One region of the Chromobacterium sp. FG89 genome, then DNA from elsewhere that is predicted to be linked to it. Evidence: riboswitches for the same ligand, from Rfam matches in the RefSeq annotation. Region 1 holds a riboswitch; the other holds the start of a gene.

Region 1 (7,650 bases):
GGCCTGGTCTGCATCGCGCTCGGCTTGTTCACCCGGGTGATGGCCATCCCCATGATGGTGCTGATGAGCGCGGCCAGCGCCATGGTGCACCTGCCCCGCGGCTGGCTGGCCATTGCCGCCAAGGACATGGAGTCCAGCCAGCGCTTGGCCGGCTTCCTGTCCTGGCTGGCGGAGAACTTCCCCGGCCGTTACAACTACATCACTGAACTGGGCGACCCGGTCATCCTGAACAACGGGATGGAGTTCGCCGCCACCTACTTCGTCATGCTGTTGGTGCTGTTCTTTTACGGCGGCGGCCGCTACGTCAGCGCGGATTACTGGCTGCGCAAGCGCTTTGCCGCTTAAAAGCGTTTCAAAATCCGCTGCGCTTCAAGCCGAGAGCGTTCTCGGAATGAGCGGCCAATGATGGCCGCCCGTCTTTTGGTCAGTTCGAACAAGCATGCCGGCCACCTATAACAGGCAGTAGCTGGCATCCTCATGTCGGCCTCCTGTTATGACCATGAGCCCCAGCCTGATTTGGCTGGGGTCTTTTTATGCCCTCGAAAAAAGAGGCCTATCCCCTGATGGCAAGATGGTGGCCGACTAAAATGACGCAAATTGAAAATGCGATCGAGTCATAGGCAAGCAAGAATTGATAGGCATTGCTGCCGGCATACGAAAGAAAGGCATATCCGGCAGAAACCAAGAGCATCCCAAAGAATTTTTTCTTGCTTCTTTTGCTTGGGCCCTTATCGTAGTAAGCGAAAAAATTGGCCAAAGCGCTGGTGAAGGCGGTCCCGTATACCGTCCAACTGGAAGAGGTGCGGGCCTCGTAGATCGCGAGGCTGTTCAGCGCACACAGGGTGGCTTGCAAGAAACCTGCTCGCCCGGCTTTCCAATTGAAATGAAACTGCAGTTCCCTTTGGGTCTGTAACCACAGCCAGCCAATTCTTGCCGTTGCAAAATTCCAGCACTCTCTAAAAGCCATAAGGTCGAACTGCAAGTTCGGCGCCCATGGAAAGTTCTGATTCAGAATTCTCAGCGTTTCGGCCGCGCTTGTTTCGATATCGACTCTCATTCCTTCCGGAGTGAGGAAATTGCCATCTCCAGTCATTTGTCAGTCTCCCATAAGGGGTGAGTCAAATTAACGATTGGCGTGCCGATTAATGTCGCCGTTACATCAATAAGTAGCCGACTAAAGTATTTTTTCTACAGAAACAATGCTTTATGACGGTTTATAGGGATGATGACGATTCTTGGCTAAAGAAGTATGGGGAAAAGCGTAACAATGCGCGAAGCGGCGGGGCGGCGATATTTTGGCGCAGTGGGAAATATCAGCCAACGTGGCCGGCACTCCCCTAAAACGCACCAAGGGCTTATAGAGAAAACTCTATAAGCCCTTGATTTTATTGGTGCCGGCGGCAGGAATCGAACTCGCGACCCCCTGATTACAAGTCAGGTGCTCTACCAACTGAGCTACACCGGCGAAGAGAGGCGTATTATGTCTTGCCTCAATGGCTTTGGCAAGCCGTCAGCGCGTCTTTTTCGGCGCTTTTTTATGCGCCTTCTTCACGCTTTTGCCTACCTTTTTGTTTTTGCTGATTTTTTTAGCGGGCGCCTTGGCCTGCGGCGCGCGCTTTGCGGTTTTGGCTGCGTGACGCGGCTTTTTGGCCGTCGATTTTTTGACGGTCGATTTTTTTGTCGCCGGCTTGGCCGCCGCCTTGCCGTGACGCGTCTGCTTGGCGCTAATGGCCTTGGCCTGACGCTTGCCCTGCTTCGAGGATTTCGCCTTGGCCTTGCCTTTGGCCTGGCGAGCAGGCTTGGCTTGCTCTTTGGCGCGCGCCGGTTCCGCCGCCTGAACGGTTTTGGCCGGCGCGGCCTTGCGCGCGGGCTTGCTCGCCGGCGCCATCTGCACGTCGCCGGGCAAAGGCATGTCTTCGGGTTCGGCCAGGCTGGCCGGGCTGATCAACGCCAGGCTCAAGGCCAGCGCAATGGTGTGCGTCGCGAATTTCATGATCGGGGGTCTAATGCTCTCTGGGATGAAACGGGCCGCGCTTTGCGCCGCCAAAACCCGCATACTAGCACGGGGTTTCCCGCGCCCTGGCGGAAATTGACGACGGCGGGCAAAGTCCAATCCGCCGCGCGGACTGATTTTTATTGCCGCAGTGCGCCATCGCCGCCTCACATATGCTATACCCACAGTGCAATGCCAATGTAATTGCCTTTGCGCTCGTTTGCGCCGCTCGCTTCCCTTTCCTGACACGTAATGGAAACAGCATGCCCCAGCCCAAAATTTTGCTGGTGGACGACAGCGCCACCAATAGCCTGATGGTCCGCACCTTCGTTGAAGACCTGGGCTATCAATGCGATCTCGCCGGCAATGGCCGGGAGGCCGTCGCCATGTGTAAGACAGTCGGCTACGACTTGATCCTGATGGACATCATCATGCCGGTGATGAACGGGCTGCAGGCCACGATGGAGCTGCGGACCCTGTTCGGAGAACACTGGGTGCCCATCATCTTCCTGACCGGCCTGAGCCAGCAGCAAGATCTGATCGAAGGCCTCAAGGCCGGCGGCGACGACTATCTGACCAAACCGGTCAGCCCGGACCTGCTGACGGCCAAGATCCAGGTATTTTTGCGCATCGCCCAAATGCAGCGGCAGATCAACCAGGACGCGGTGCGCCTGGAGCGCTACTTCCAGAACAATGAGCGCGAACAAAGCTACGCCTTGGAGCTGATCGAGCGGCTGAATCGGCAACAACTGGAACTGCCGGCCCATGTCTGGCGTCATTTGCGGCCGGCTTCCCAGTTCAACGGCGATCTGGTCTGCTATGCCCGCGGGGCAGATCGGGAATACCTGATGCTGGCCGATTGCACCGGACACGGCCTGACCGCGGCCATCAGCGCCATCCCGGCAGTGGAGTGCTTTTACGAACTGGCTCAGGCGCAAGCGGCCTTGGGCGACATCGCGGCGGCCATCAACGACAAACTGCACCGCCTGCTGCCCTCCGGGCGCTTCGTCGCCGGCATCCTCATCGGAATCGACGCGGCCGCGCAGTCCGTGCAGGTCTGGAACGGCGGCATTCCCTGCGCGCTGATGTTTGATCCGCAAGGGCGCAAGGTCAAGCAATTCCGTTCCGAGCACCCGCCCCTGGGCATTTTGGCGGCTAGACAGTTCGACCGTTCGCTGGAAACCAGCATGTTGAAGCCGGAGCATGCGCTGGTCGTCTGCTCGGACGGCATTACCGAGGCCCAGGCGGACAATGGCCAGATGTTTGGCCTGGAAGGCGTGATCAAGGCGGTGGAAGCCGGCTGGCCCGGACGGATCGGCAATACCGTATTGCAGGCGCTGCAGCGCCACCGCCAGAACGAAGCCATCTTGGACGACGCGTCCTTGCTGGTGGTGCATTCGCCATCGGTCCCAAACCAGCCTGAGGCCGATATCGGCTGCGCCGTGCCAAACCGCTCCCGCTGGCACGACGCCTGAGCGCCGCGCCTAGTCCTCCACCTCTCTCACATAGCGCACCAGCGCCTGCAAAAGCTGGGAGAAACGATGCGCGGCCAGATTCCCGTCCGAGGGCGTGAGCCAGGTGCTGCTGATTTCCAACTGAATGGCGGGCACGCCCAGCCGCGAAGCGAATTTGGCGATGGTCTGATGCTTGGACGCGGCGAAGTAGTTGTCGGAGACATTGAGTACGCCCTGCCCTCGCAAACGCTGCTCCAGCCGCTGTTGCAGCCAGGGCTTGCCCAGGAGCGAAGCCCCGTTCAAGGTGCCGAAGTCCACATCGTAAGGCCGGTAGGGATGGCTGCCGTGCAGGTCCAGCACCAGCAAGGGGCGCTGATCGGCGATCAAAGCCGCCAGCTTGCGTTTGAAGGCGTTGTCGTCTTCGTAATTGGGATCAGACGGCGAGGCGCGGGTGGTGTAGATCGCGGTGGCGCCGGCCAGTTGGTGCAGCATCGCCGCCAAGGCCGCGGTGCCGCCGCCGTCGGAGAAACGGTATTGCCCGTCGCGGAACGGGCTGGTGGCGTGCGGCGCGGTGACGATGATGGGACGCTTGCCCTCCAATACGGTAAACCACGGCTCGCCGTTTTGCGGCGGCCTGTCCTTGGCGGCGTCCGCCTCCTGCTGCAGCTTGATGGCCTCGACGATGTGGGCCGGTTCGATGACGGCCCGTTCCGGCGGGGTCTTGCCGACGGCGGGCGCCGTCGATAAGGCCAGAATCAGAATCCCCGCTACCCATCCGCTTCTCATCGCCCTCCTCCTGATTCTTGCCCGATCATTGCTGGACCGGGCATGCGCGGCTTGGTTCTAAGAACCTGTTTGCGATCTGCTACGCGTCGGCGATACGGCGTTGAAAACAGCCATGCCGTTTTTCAGCCGTTTTCGCCTTGCCGCGACTTGCGCGAGACTTTGAACAGGTTCGGGCCAGTCCGGCAAGGCCGCGCTAACGCGCCGGCTTTCGCGCGGAGAGCAGCAGCAGGGCCGGACGGCGCGCGTGCGGCCGCAAACCGTCCCGATGCGCCAGGGTCTGCGGGTCCGGCGCGGGCTCGCCCAGGTGAAGCAATTGGAAGCCGGCGTCCAGCAAGCCTTTCACATAGCTTTCCACCGTGCGGTGATGCTTGATCACGCCGTCGACGAACCAGCGGCTTGCGCGCGCATCTTGCTGAAAGTAGGCGTCCAGCGTCCAGTGCGATGGCTCGCCCGCCGCGTCCAGCGCCCAGCCCTGAGGGCTGGCCGTGCAAATCGGGTGCTCCACCGTCAGCGCGAACACGCCGCCGGGCCGCAGCGCGGCGAACACGCGCGCCGCCGCCGCCGCGTAATCCTCCACATAGTGCAGGGCCAGCGAGGACACGGCCAGATCATAGGCGGCGGCCGGAGGCTGAAAATCCTCGATGCCCGCGCAGCGGTATTGAATGGCGGGATCCTGAGTGCGCGCTCGCGCCTGTTCCAGCATGCGCTCGGACAAATCCACCGCGGTGACGCTGGCCGCGCCCTCGCCGCGCGCCCAGCGGGCGAAATCGCCGAAACCGCACCCCAGGTCCAGGATGTCGATGCCGGCCAGCGGCGGCAGCGCGTCGCGCAAGGCGGGCTGCTCCAGCACGCCGTTCAGCCCGGTGTCGCTGTCGCGCAAGGCTTGGTATTGGGAGAAAAAGACCGGATGGTCGTAGATGTTTTGCTGCATTGGGAAGCTCCGTAAAAAATCTAAGGAAAGCGCCCCAGGGCGGCGCGCGGCCATGCCGACGCGCAAAAGCGCGCCGGGCTCTCACGGCCTGGCGCGCGTCTTCTCTCATCCGGACTCTCACCGTCGGCTTCGGCTTCTCACCGAATCTGCTGACCCGCGCATCGTGGAAACGGCTGCGCGGCGCTCGCGGGCTCGTCGCCGGCATTCGCCGCGACATACCGCCGGTGGGGAATTTCACCCCGCCCTGAAGACCGGCACAGCATAAAGGCGGCGCGGAAGTTGGACAAGCCCCGCCCCATCGCGCATAGTCTGCGCATTCCAATTGCAATGGAGCGAAGCATGACCCCGAAGCTGCCGATCTGGCTGTTTTTTTGTTTGAGCGCCGGCGCGGCCGTCGCCGCGCCCACCCCGGCCGCCAAGAACGAGATCAACCATCTATTGGACTATCTGGCCCAATCCGGCTGCGAATTCAATCGCAACGGCAGTTGGTACGGCTCTAAAGAGGCCCGCGATCATCTAAACGACAAATACCAGTATCTGCTGAAAAAAGACTGGGTCAGCAACGCGGAAAGCTTCATCGAGCGCGCGGCCACCCAAAGCAGCATCAGCGGCAAGGCCTATCAGGTGCGTTGCGGCTCGGCGCAACCGGTGGCCAGCGCCGGCTGGCTGAAAGCGGAGCTGGGCCGCTACCGCCAGCGCAAATAAGCCGTTCCGCCGGCGTCCGGCCGGCAATCCAGGCCTGCCGGACCGCCACGCAGCTGTTATAATCGCCGCTTTCCTGTAATCCAGTGTTCTTTTCCCGATGACTGCTGCCCAGCTGCTGGCCCAACTCAAGGCCGACCTCCCCTCCTGCCTGATCCGCGACCGCCACGCCTTGCGCCGCAAACTGAGCGACGCCGCCGAGCGGCTGAAGAAAAACCAGCCCGCGGACAGGCAGCTGGCCGACATCCAGACGCAGATCGAGCGCTCCGCCGCCAAGGTGGCCGCGCGCCGCGCCCATCTGCCCAAGCCCGATTTCGACGACGCCTTGCCGGTCAACCAGAAACTGGCCGATATCAAAGCCGCCATCGACGGCCATCAGGTGGTGATCATCTGCGGCGAAACCGGCTCCGGCAAAACCACCCAGCTGCCCAAGATCTGCCTGGAGCTGGGCCGCGGCGTGCACGGCCTGATCGGCCACACCCAGCCGCGCCGGCTGGCCGCGCGCTCGGTGGCCAGCCGCATCGCCCAGGAACTGAAATCCACGCTGGGCGAGCATGTCGGCTTCAAGGTGCGCTTCACCGACAAGCTGTCGGACAAATCGGTGATCAAGCTGATGACCGACGGCATCATGCTGGCGGAAACCCAGACCGACCGTTACCTGGAAAACTACGACACCATCATCATCGACGAGGCGCATGAACGCAGCCTCAACATCGACTTCCTGCTGGGTTATCTGAAACAGCTGCTGCCGCGCCGGCCGGACCTGAAAGTGATCATCACCTCGGCCACCATCGACGCCGACCGCTTCTCCCGCCATTTCGACGGCGCGCCGGTGATCGAAGTCTCCGGCCGCACCTATCCGGTGGAAGTGCGTTACCGGCCGCTGGCGCAGCGCGACGAAGACGAGCGCGAAGTGGAGATGGAAGGCGCCATCGTCGACGCCGTCGACGAGCTGTCGCGCCAGGGCCCGGGCGATATGCTGGTCTTCCTGCCCGGCGAGCGCGAAATCCGCGAAACCGCGGAAAAACTGCGCAAATCCGGCATCCGCGGCTACGAAATCCTGCCTTTGTTCGCGCGCCTGTCCAACGAGGACCAGCAAAAGATCTTCAAGCCCTCCGGCGGCCGCCGCATCGTGCTGGCCACCAATGTGGCCGAAACCTCGCTGACGGTGCCGGGCATCAAATACGTGATCGACACCGGGCAGGCGCGCATCAACCGCTACAGCCCGCGCGCCAAGGTGGAACAGCTGCAAGTGGAGAAGATCTCCCAGGCGGCGGCGCGGCAGCGCGCCGGCCGTTGCGGCCGCGTCGAAGCCGGCATCTGCGTGCGCCTGTACGGCGAGGACGACTTCAATCAGCGTCCGGCCTTCACCGATCCGGAAATCGTCCGCTCCAACCTGGCCGCGGTCATCCTGCGCATGGCCGCGCTGCGGCTGGGCAAGGTGGACGCCTTCCCCTTCATCGAAGCGCCCAGCAGCCGGCTGATCGCCGATGGTTACCAGGTGCTGACCGAACTGGGCGCGGTGGACGACAAGGGGGAATTGACCAGCGTGGGCAAGGAGCTGGCGCGGATTCCGGTGGACCCGAAAGTGGGCCGCCTGCTGCTGGCCGGCCGCGACTTCGGCTGCGTGCGCGAAGTGCTGATCATCGCCGCCGCCTTGAGCGTGCAAGACCCGCGCGAACGCCCGTTCGAGGCGCGCGAGGCGGCCGAACGCGCGCAGGCGCGCTTCAACGACGAGAAGTCCGACTTCCTGTCCTTCCTGCACCTGTGGGACTTCTTCTCCG
Region 2 (7,650 bases), on a different contig from region 1:
CGAACAGGCCTTGTCGCGGCAGTTGATCTTCGACCTGGCCGCCAAGGCCCGGCTGATCCCGGTGGAAGCCTTGACTCAGCCGGTGCACGGCTATCTGGTGGACCAACAGATCGATTCCCCGCCGCGCTTTCTGCCGATTTCCGCAAGCAAATTGGGCCCCGGCTGCTTTCTGCTGGATCTGGAGCCGCTGCGCGACATTCTGGAGAAAAGCCGCGAAGCGCTGCAAAAGGCGCAGAACAATCGCCAACAAGGCCTGATGATAGACGAGTTGCAGCTCTTGTCCCTTTTGGTGGAGGAATGGCATCAGCCCAAACGCCGCCGCCACCCGCGGCTCAAAACCCAAACCATTATTGAAATCGTCGCCGCGCTGCCGGGCATCTGGTTCCATCGCAACGATCTGAGCTGGCAGTTACCCGGCATCGCCGCGGAAGAGGACACGCCGCGCCAACGCCCTCCGCCGCCGCCCTGCTTGCTGGCTATTTCCAACCAGAGCGACAACGGCCTGCTGCTGCACGGCCAACCGCGCGATCAATCTTTGCGCGCCGGCGAGTTGCTACTGGTCACGCCGCCCAATCAACCGGAAAACGCCAAGCTGGGCATCGCTCGCTGGGTCGCGTTGCGCGCGGACGGGCGGGAGATCGAATGCGGCGTGGAGTTCATCGGCGGGCCGCCCCAGCCCGCGCTGGCCGTGCCCAGCATTACCCATCCCGGCGACAGCTTTCAGTTCGTCTTGCTGCTGGCCACGCCTGCCGGCGCGCCCAAACTGCTGTTGATGGCGGGACGCCCGTATAGCCAGTTGCGCGAATTCCGCCTGCACGACGGCGAAGGGGAAAGCCTGATCCGGGTGTCGCGTCTGCACGCGCAGACTCCGCTGTTCCAGATCATGGAATACCGCGACAGCGAGCATTTCTGATCCAGATCAAGCTTTTATCGTGCCGCCTGGCCGGCCGGATGCCGCTGCCCGGATCAAAGCCCTTGTAATCAACGGGCTGGCGCCATCGCTTGGCCGCCGGCGGACGCCCTCGCCGCTGGAGACGGTCCGCCCCCCGTTTTTTCGGGTACACTCCCCCGCATCTATCGTTTTCGACTTATGGAGTTTTGGATGCGCTCGGTTATTCACGCCGCAGACCGGATTGTGGTCAAGGTGGGTTCCAGTCTCGTCACCAATGACGGCAAGGGCCTGGACAGGGCGGCGCTTGATCGCTGGGCCGCGGAGATCGCCGAGCTGAAGCGGCGCGGCAAACAGGTGGTGCTGGTTTCCAGCGGCGCAATCGCCGAGGGCTGCCAACGCTTGGGCTGGACCGTGCGCCCCAAGGGCGTGCACGAATTGCAGGCCGCGGCGGCGGTCGGCCAGATGGGCCTGTGCCAGGCCTACGAAACCGCCTTCCGCGGCTTTGGCCTGCAAACCGCGCAAATCCTGCTGACCCACGAGGACCTGGCCGACCGCACCCGTTACCTGAACGCCCGCTCCACGCTGACCAGCCTGTTGAACCTGAACGCGGTGCCCATCATCAACGAGAACGACACCGTCGTCACCGACGAAATCCGCTTCGGCGACAACGACACCCTGGGCGCGCTGGTGACCAATCTGATCGAGGCCGACGCGCTGATCATTCTCACCGATCAGCAAGGCCTGTACAGCGCGGACCCGCGCAAACACCCGGACGCGGAATTCATCCACGAAGCCGTCGCCGGCGAGGCCCGGCTGGAAGAGATGGCCGGCGGCGCCGGTTCCAGCGTGGGCACCGGCGGCATGATCACCAAGATTCTCGCCGCCAAGCGCGCGGCGCGCAGCGGCGCGGCCACCGTGATCGCCTGCGGCCGCGAGCATCAAGTGCTGTCGCGCCTGGCGGACGGCGAAGGCATCGGCACCCAGTTGCTGCCGCCCACTAGCCGCATGGCGGCGCGCAAGCAATGGCTGGCGGATCATCTGAAGCTGTCCGGCCGTCTGGTGCTGGACGCCGGCGCGGCGCTGGCGGTGCGGGAACGCGGCACCAGCCTGCTGCCTATCGGCGTTTGCGCAGTGGAAGGCGATTTCCTGCGCGGCGAGGCGGTGGCCTGCGTCGATCAGGAAGGCAAGGAAGTGGCGCGCGGCCTGGTCAACTACAGCTCCAGCGAAGCCCGCACCATCATGCAAAAACCCACCCGCGAGATCGAGGCCGCGCTCGGCTATATGATCGAACCTGAACTGATCCATCGCGACAATATGGTCGCGCTGTGAAGGAGGCGGAGGCGCCGCGACGCCTTCGCTCCGCTTCCCTTTTTACCCTCCCATTCTTTGAACTTAAGGATTCACGCGTATGAAAAAGCTGGCCCTTTCGGCGCTTCTGGCTCTGACTTGGGGCTCGGCAATGGCCGAGGACGTACTCCATATCTACAACTGGAACAACGCCTTGTCCGCAGACACCGCCAAGCGTTTCGAACAATCGTGCAAATGCAGGCTGGTGCAGGACTATTACGGGGACAACGAGGAAATGCTGGCCAAGCTGGCCGCCGGCGCCAAAGGCTACGACATGGTGTTTCCCACCGCCTTCGCCGTCAGCACGCTGATCAAGCAGGGCAAGACCCAGCCGCTGAACAAGGCGCTGCTGCCCAACTGGAAAAACCTCAATGCCGGCTATCTGAACTTGAACGCGCCGTTCGACGCCGGCAACAAGGTGGCCGCGCCCACCGTGGTGTCGCTGACCTTGCTAGGCTACAACGAAACCCAGTTGCAAAAAGCCGGCGTGCTGCCGCAGGCCAACAGCTGGGCGCTGATCTTCGATCCCGCGGTGCTGGCCAAGATCAAGGGCAGAGTCACCGTGCTGGATTCTCAGCGCGAACTGATGTCCGCCGCCCTGCTCTATCTGGGCAAGGACGCCAACTCCGTCCAGCCAGCAGACTGGAAGGCCGCGGCCGGCGTGATCCGCAAAGCCAAGCCCTATTGGGCCGCCTTCAACAACCAGAGCTATATCAAAGAGCTGACCGTCGGCAATATCTGGGTGGCACACGGCTATTCCAACGATCTGTTCCAGGCGCAGCAGGACGCGCAGCACGCCAAACGCCCGTTCAAGCTGGCTTACCAGCCGCAGAAAGAAGGCAATATCCTGGCGGTGGATAATATGGTGGTGTTGAAGGACGCCCCGCGTCCGGACCTGGCGCACCGCTTCATCAATTTCATGCTGGACGGCAAGAACGCCGCCGAGATTTCCAACCAGATCGGCGCAACCAATCCGGTCAAGGCGGCCGAGGCCTTCTTCAAACCGCAGATCAAGGCCAATCCGGTGATCATGCTGGAGCCGGCCAAGGGCAAATACGTGGCGCTGAAAGATCTGGACGTGAAATCCCGGCGCGATCTGAACCGCTTGTGGTCGCAAATCAAGATCGGCCGCTGAGCCGCGCCGCGCTTCAAAGAAAAATCCCGGTCCATGACCGGGATTTTTTCATTCGTCGGAGGCCTGCTCGCCTTTGCGCATCTCCACCGCCTTCATGATCACATAGGCCAGCATCGCGCACAGGAAGAACAACAACATCACCCAGGCAATCGAGCGCAGGGTGTCGATGAAGGTATTGAACAGCTCCAGCAACCAGCGTTCGCCGGTCAGCTCCATCACCGTGCTGCCCTTGCCCGCCGCCGGCGGCAGGTACTTCTCCAGCGCCCACTGCCGCACGCCGCCGGACACGCCGGTGACCACGATGGCGAAGAAAATGTACTTGCGCCAGGCATCGGTCAAATCCCGTCCCAGGACTCGCGCCAGAATCTTGTTGACCGCCGGATCGAAAAAGCGCGCGGTGAAAATCGAAGTGGCGATCGCCACCGCCAAGGTCAGGCCGAACAAAGCGTAGAACATAATCATCCCCCGCCGCAGCGGAATGCGTGAAAGCAGGCATTGTACGCCCGCGCGGCGGCGGCGGCGATCAAGGGATGGCCATGCTGCTGCGCGCAAGCGACAGCGCCGGCCGGCGCGTCAATCCCGCAACGGCAGCCCAAAGTGCTGATAGGCCAACGCCGTCGCCATCCGGCCGCGCGGAGTGCGCTGCAGATAGCCTTGCTGAATCAGGAAGGGCTCGATCACGTCTTCTATGGTGTCGGTGGATTCGCCGATGGCGGCCGCGACGTTGTCCAGCCCCACCGGCCCGCCGGAGAACTTCTCCAGAATGGCCTGCAGCAGTTTGCGGTCCATGACGTCCAGGCCGGCCGGGTCCACGTCCAGCATCGCCAGCGCGGCGTCCGCCACCTGGGCGCTGACCACCCCGTCGGCCCGGACCTCGGCGTAATCCCGCACCCGGCGCAGCAGCCGGTTGGCGATGCGCGGCGTGCCGCGGCTGCGGCGCGCCACTTCGAACGCGCCGTCGTCGGCCAGCTTGACGTTCAACAAGCCGGCGGAACGGCTGACGATGCGGGTCAGTTCCTCCGCGTTGTAGAACTCCAGCCGCGCGACGATGCCGAAACGGTCGCGCAGCGGATTGGTCAGCATGCCGGCGCGGGTGGTGGCTCCCACCAGGGTGAACGGCGGCAGATCGATCTTGACCGAACGCGCCGCCGGCCCCTCGCCTATCATGATGTCGATCTGATAATCCTCCAGCGCCGGATAGAGGATTTCCTCCACCACCGGGCTCAGCCGGTGGATCTCGTCGATGAACAGCACATCGTGCGGCTCCAGATTGGTCAGCAAGGCGGCCAGATCGCCCGCCCGCTCCAGCACCGGCCCCGAGGTCTGGCGCAAATTCACCCCCATTTCGCGGGCGACGATGTGCGCCAGCGTGGTCTTGCCCAAGCCGGGCGGGCCGAACAGCAGCACGTGGTCCAGCGCTTCGCTGCGGCGCTTGGCCGCTTCGATGAAGATCTCCAGCTGTTCGCGCGCCTTCTTCTGGCCGACGTACTCGTCCAGCTGCTTGGGCCGCAAGGCGCGCTCCAGCGCCTCCTCCTGGCTGGACAGGCTTTGCTGGGTGACGATGCGCGGCTCGGGCGCGCCGCCGTACAGGTTGTCGGTTTCAATCATGGTGTCAGCCGCCGGCCAAAAAAACGAATGCCCAATCTTACCACCGCGCTATAATCGCCGCTGGCCCGCCCATCATCGCGGGCCAACGCAACGTCTTCAGGGCGGGGTGCAATTCCCCACCGGCGGTATGATCGCAAGATCGAGCCCGCGAGCGCTTCCGCTTCCCAGCGGAAGGTCAGCAGATCTGGTGACAGGCCAGAGCCGACGGTAATAGTCCGGATGAGAGAAGACGACATGGCCGCCTGCCGCGCTACGCGCGGCCGCGGCGTGTTCGCTGCGCGCTAGTGCGCGCGGGTTGGCTTGCGCCGGCCCTTTTCACGCCCTGGAACCTGTTTCTCAAACGACCCGAGGACCGTTTCCATGAGTATCGCCACACACCCCGACATCTTGTCCCAACGCGTAGAGGCGGCGCTGAACGCCTTGCGCAGCGGCCTGCCAGTCATCGTTCCCGATGATCACGACCGCGAGAACGAGGCCGACCTGATCCTGGCCGCCGACGCGCTGAGCGAGGCCGAAATGGCGCGTCTAATCCGCGATTGCAGCGGCATCGTCTGCCTGTGCCTGACCGCCGAGCACGCCGCCCGACTGCAATTGCCGCCGATGACGCAACGCAACGGCAGCCGCTACGGCACCGCCTTCACCGTCAGCATAGAAGCCGCCCAGGGCGTGTCCACCGGCGTGTCCGCCGCCGACCGGGTGCGCACCATCCAGGCCGCCGTCCACCCGCAGGCGCAGGCGGGCGACGTGGTCAGCCCCGGCCATGTCTTCCCGCTGGTGGCCGCCGCCGGCGGTGTGCTGAGCCGCCGAGGCCATACCGAGGCCGCGGTGGAACTGGCGCGCCTGGCCGGCTTCCAGCCCGCCGGCGTGCTCTGCGAGCTGATGAACCCCGACGGCAGCATGATGCGCGGCGCGCAAATCGCGGACTACGCTCAAACGCACGCGCTGCCCGTTCTGAGCGTGGCCGAACTGGCTGAATGGATTTCCCGCCAGAACTTAGCTGCCGCTCCGCTGTCTGCTTGATCTTTGCCCTTAGCCGCGGGCCTGCGCCCGCGGCGTCGACGCCGACCCCATCATGCTTCGTTTCGTTTCATTCCGCAGCCTGTTGCTGGCCAGCTTTCTGATCGTCGCCGTCGTGCCCTCGGCCGTGCTGATCCAGCTGCGCAACGAGCTGGGACACGCCGCCTCCACGCTGCGCTCGCATCAGGAGCAAGCCAAGGAATGGCTGGACGCCAACCGCGTGTCGCGCGAGCAATCCATTCAATTCGAACGCGCCACCCGCCAGGCTCAAATCCTGAAAGACCGCGTGCTGGCCAAAACCGCCGCCGGCGCCTGGCAGGAGATCGAGCTAGCGCAACGCAAATTGCAACGCGGCGACGACGACGAGTTGACGCTCAGCGCCCGGGCCATTCTGGCGATCCAGCCGCAACTCCAGGCCCTGCCGGCGCGCGCCGGCGCGCAACGCGACCGCTTGTTCCGCCAGCTGGACCTGCACCTGACCGCGCAAGGCCAATTGATCAACCGCCAACTGGAACAAAGCCAGCGCCAATGGCAGGACTCGATCACGGAAATGCGCCGTACCGCCGACCGTCTGGCCTGGCTGTCGCTGGCCTCCGCGCTGGCGCTGGCGCTGGCGATGACCTTGTTGATCAGCTGGCCGCTGCGCAAGCTGCAAGCCAAGATCGCGCGGATGAGCGACGGGGCGCGGCTGCAGGACTGGCGCCAGTCCGGCCCCGCCGACCTGCAGCGTCTGGCGCGCGAGCTGGCCCAGCTAGACCGCCGGCTGGCGGCGCTGGAAGAACAGAAAGGCCGTTTCTTCCGCCAAGCGTCCCATGAGCTGAAAACGCCGCTGGCCGCCATCCACGAAGCCGCCGCGCTGCTGCGCGAAGAAGTGATAGGACAGCTGTCCGCGCAGCAGCAGGAGATCGTCGCCATCCTGCAAAACAATGCGCAAACCCTGCGTCAGCGCGTGGAAGCCTTATTGCGCTATGATGCCGGCCAATGGCTGTCCGAGACGCTGACCGTGGAAACCTTCGATCTGCCGGCGCTGATTGCGGAGCGGCTGCAGGCCAGCCGTCCGCTATTGCAGGCCAAACGCCTTGCCGCCGACGTCCTGGGCGATGCGGATCGGGTCAACGGCGACCGCTCCAAAGTGGAAACCATTCTGGACAATCTATTGATCAACGCCATCCGCCACAGCCCCGCCGGCAGCGCCTTGAGCCTGCGCCACGGCCGCGACGCCGGCGGCGTCTGGCTGGAAATCCGCGATCAAGGCCCCGGAGTGCCGGACGCCTATCGGGAAAAAATTTTCGAACCGTTCTGGAGCGGCTCGCCGCCGCCAGGCGAACTGCCCGGCACCGGGCTAGGCCTGGCGATGGCGCGCGGCTTCGCCCAATTGATGCGCGGCGAACTGACGCTGGAATCCAAACCTCAGGCCGGCGCCTGCTTCCGCCTGCAGTGGCCGGAACCGGAGAACAAGACATGAAGACATCTCGCTTTTGGGCTCTCAACGCGCGCCGGCTGCTTTGGCTGTGCGGCCTGCTGGCCCTGAGCGCCTGCGCTCATCAAGGCCAGCCGGTCGCCGTGCCCGCCGCGCCCATCATCCGTTGCCCGGACGCCAACCAGATCCTGCTGCTGCTGAGCCAGACGCGGGAAATCCAGGCGCTGAGCC

Evidence for each region. Region 1 has a riboswitch for FMN ahead of ACODRW_RS10805 (class I SAM-dependent methyltransferase). Riboswitches for the same ligand answer to the same signal wherever they lie in the genome.
Region 2: linked by a shared signal. The riboswitch ahead of ribB (3,4-dihydroxy-2-butanone-4-phosphate synthase) and the one ahead of ACODRW_RS10805 (class I SAM-dependent methyltransferase) in region 1 are both predicted to bind FMN.

Annotation. Positions count from the first base shown of each region.
Region 1 is NZ_JBMDIQ010000009.1:27,602-35,251, reverse strand. Features, by position in the region: gene ACODRW_RS10835 (HvfX family Cu-binding RiPP maturation protein) at 1-345, shown strand, start outside; gene ACODRW_RS10830 (hypothetical protein) at 554-1,093, opposite strand; tRNA gene ACODRW_RS10825 (tRNA-Thr) at 1,390-1,465, opposite strand; gene ACODRW_RS10820 (hypothetical protein) at 1,511-2,056, opposite strand; gene ACODRW_RS10815 (SpoIIE family protein phosphatase) at 2,257-3,468, shown strand; gene ACODRW_RS10810 (N-formylglutamate amidohydrolase) at 3,478-4,233, opposite strand; gene ACODRW_RS10805 (class I SAM-dependent methyltransferase) at 4,427-5,164, opposite strand; FMN riboswitch at 5,258-5,420, opposite strand; gene ACODRW_RS10800 (YfeK family protein) at 5,504-5,869, shown strand; gene hrpA (ATP-dependent RNA helicase HrpA) at 5,967-7,650, shown strand, end outside.
Region 2 is NZ_JBMDIQ010000033.1:12,748-20,397, forward strand. Features, by position in the region: gene ACODRW_RS22545 (hypothetical protein) at 1-913, shown strand, start outside; gene proB (glutamate 5-kinase) at 1,103-2,221, shown strand; gene ACODRW_RS22555 (ABC transporter substrate-binding protein) at 2,301-3,374, shown strand; gene ACODRW_RS22560 (hypothetical protein) at 3,423-3,830, opposite strand; gene ruvB (Holliday junction branch migration DNA helicase RuvB) at 3,948-4,982, opposite strand; FMN riboswitch at 5,071-5,217, shown strand; gene ribB (3,4-dihydroxy-2-butanone-4-phosphate synthase) at 5,343-6,002, shown strand; gene ACODRW_RS22575 (sensor histidine kinase) at 6,055-7,464, shown strand; gene ACODRW_RS22580 (hypothetical protein) at 7,461-7,650, shown strand, end outside.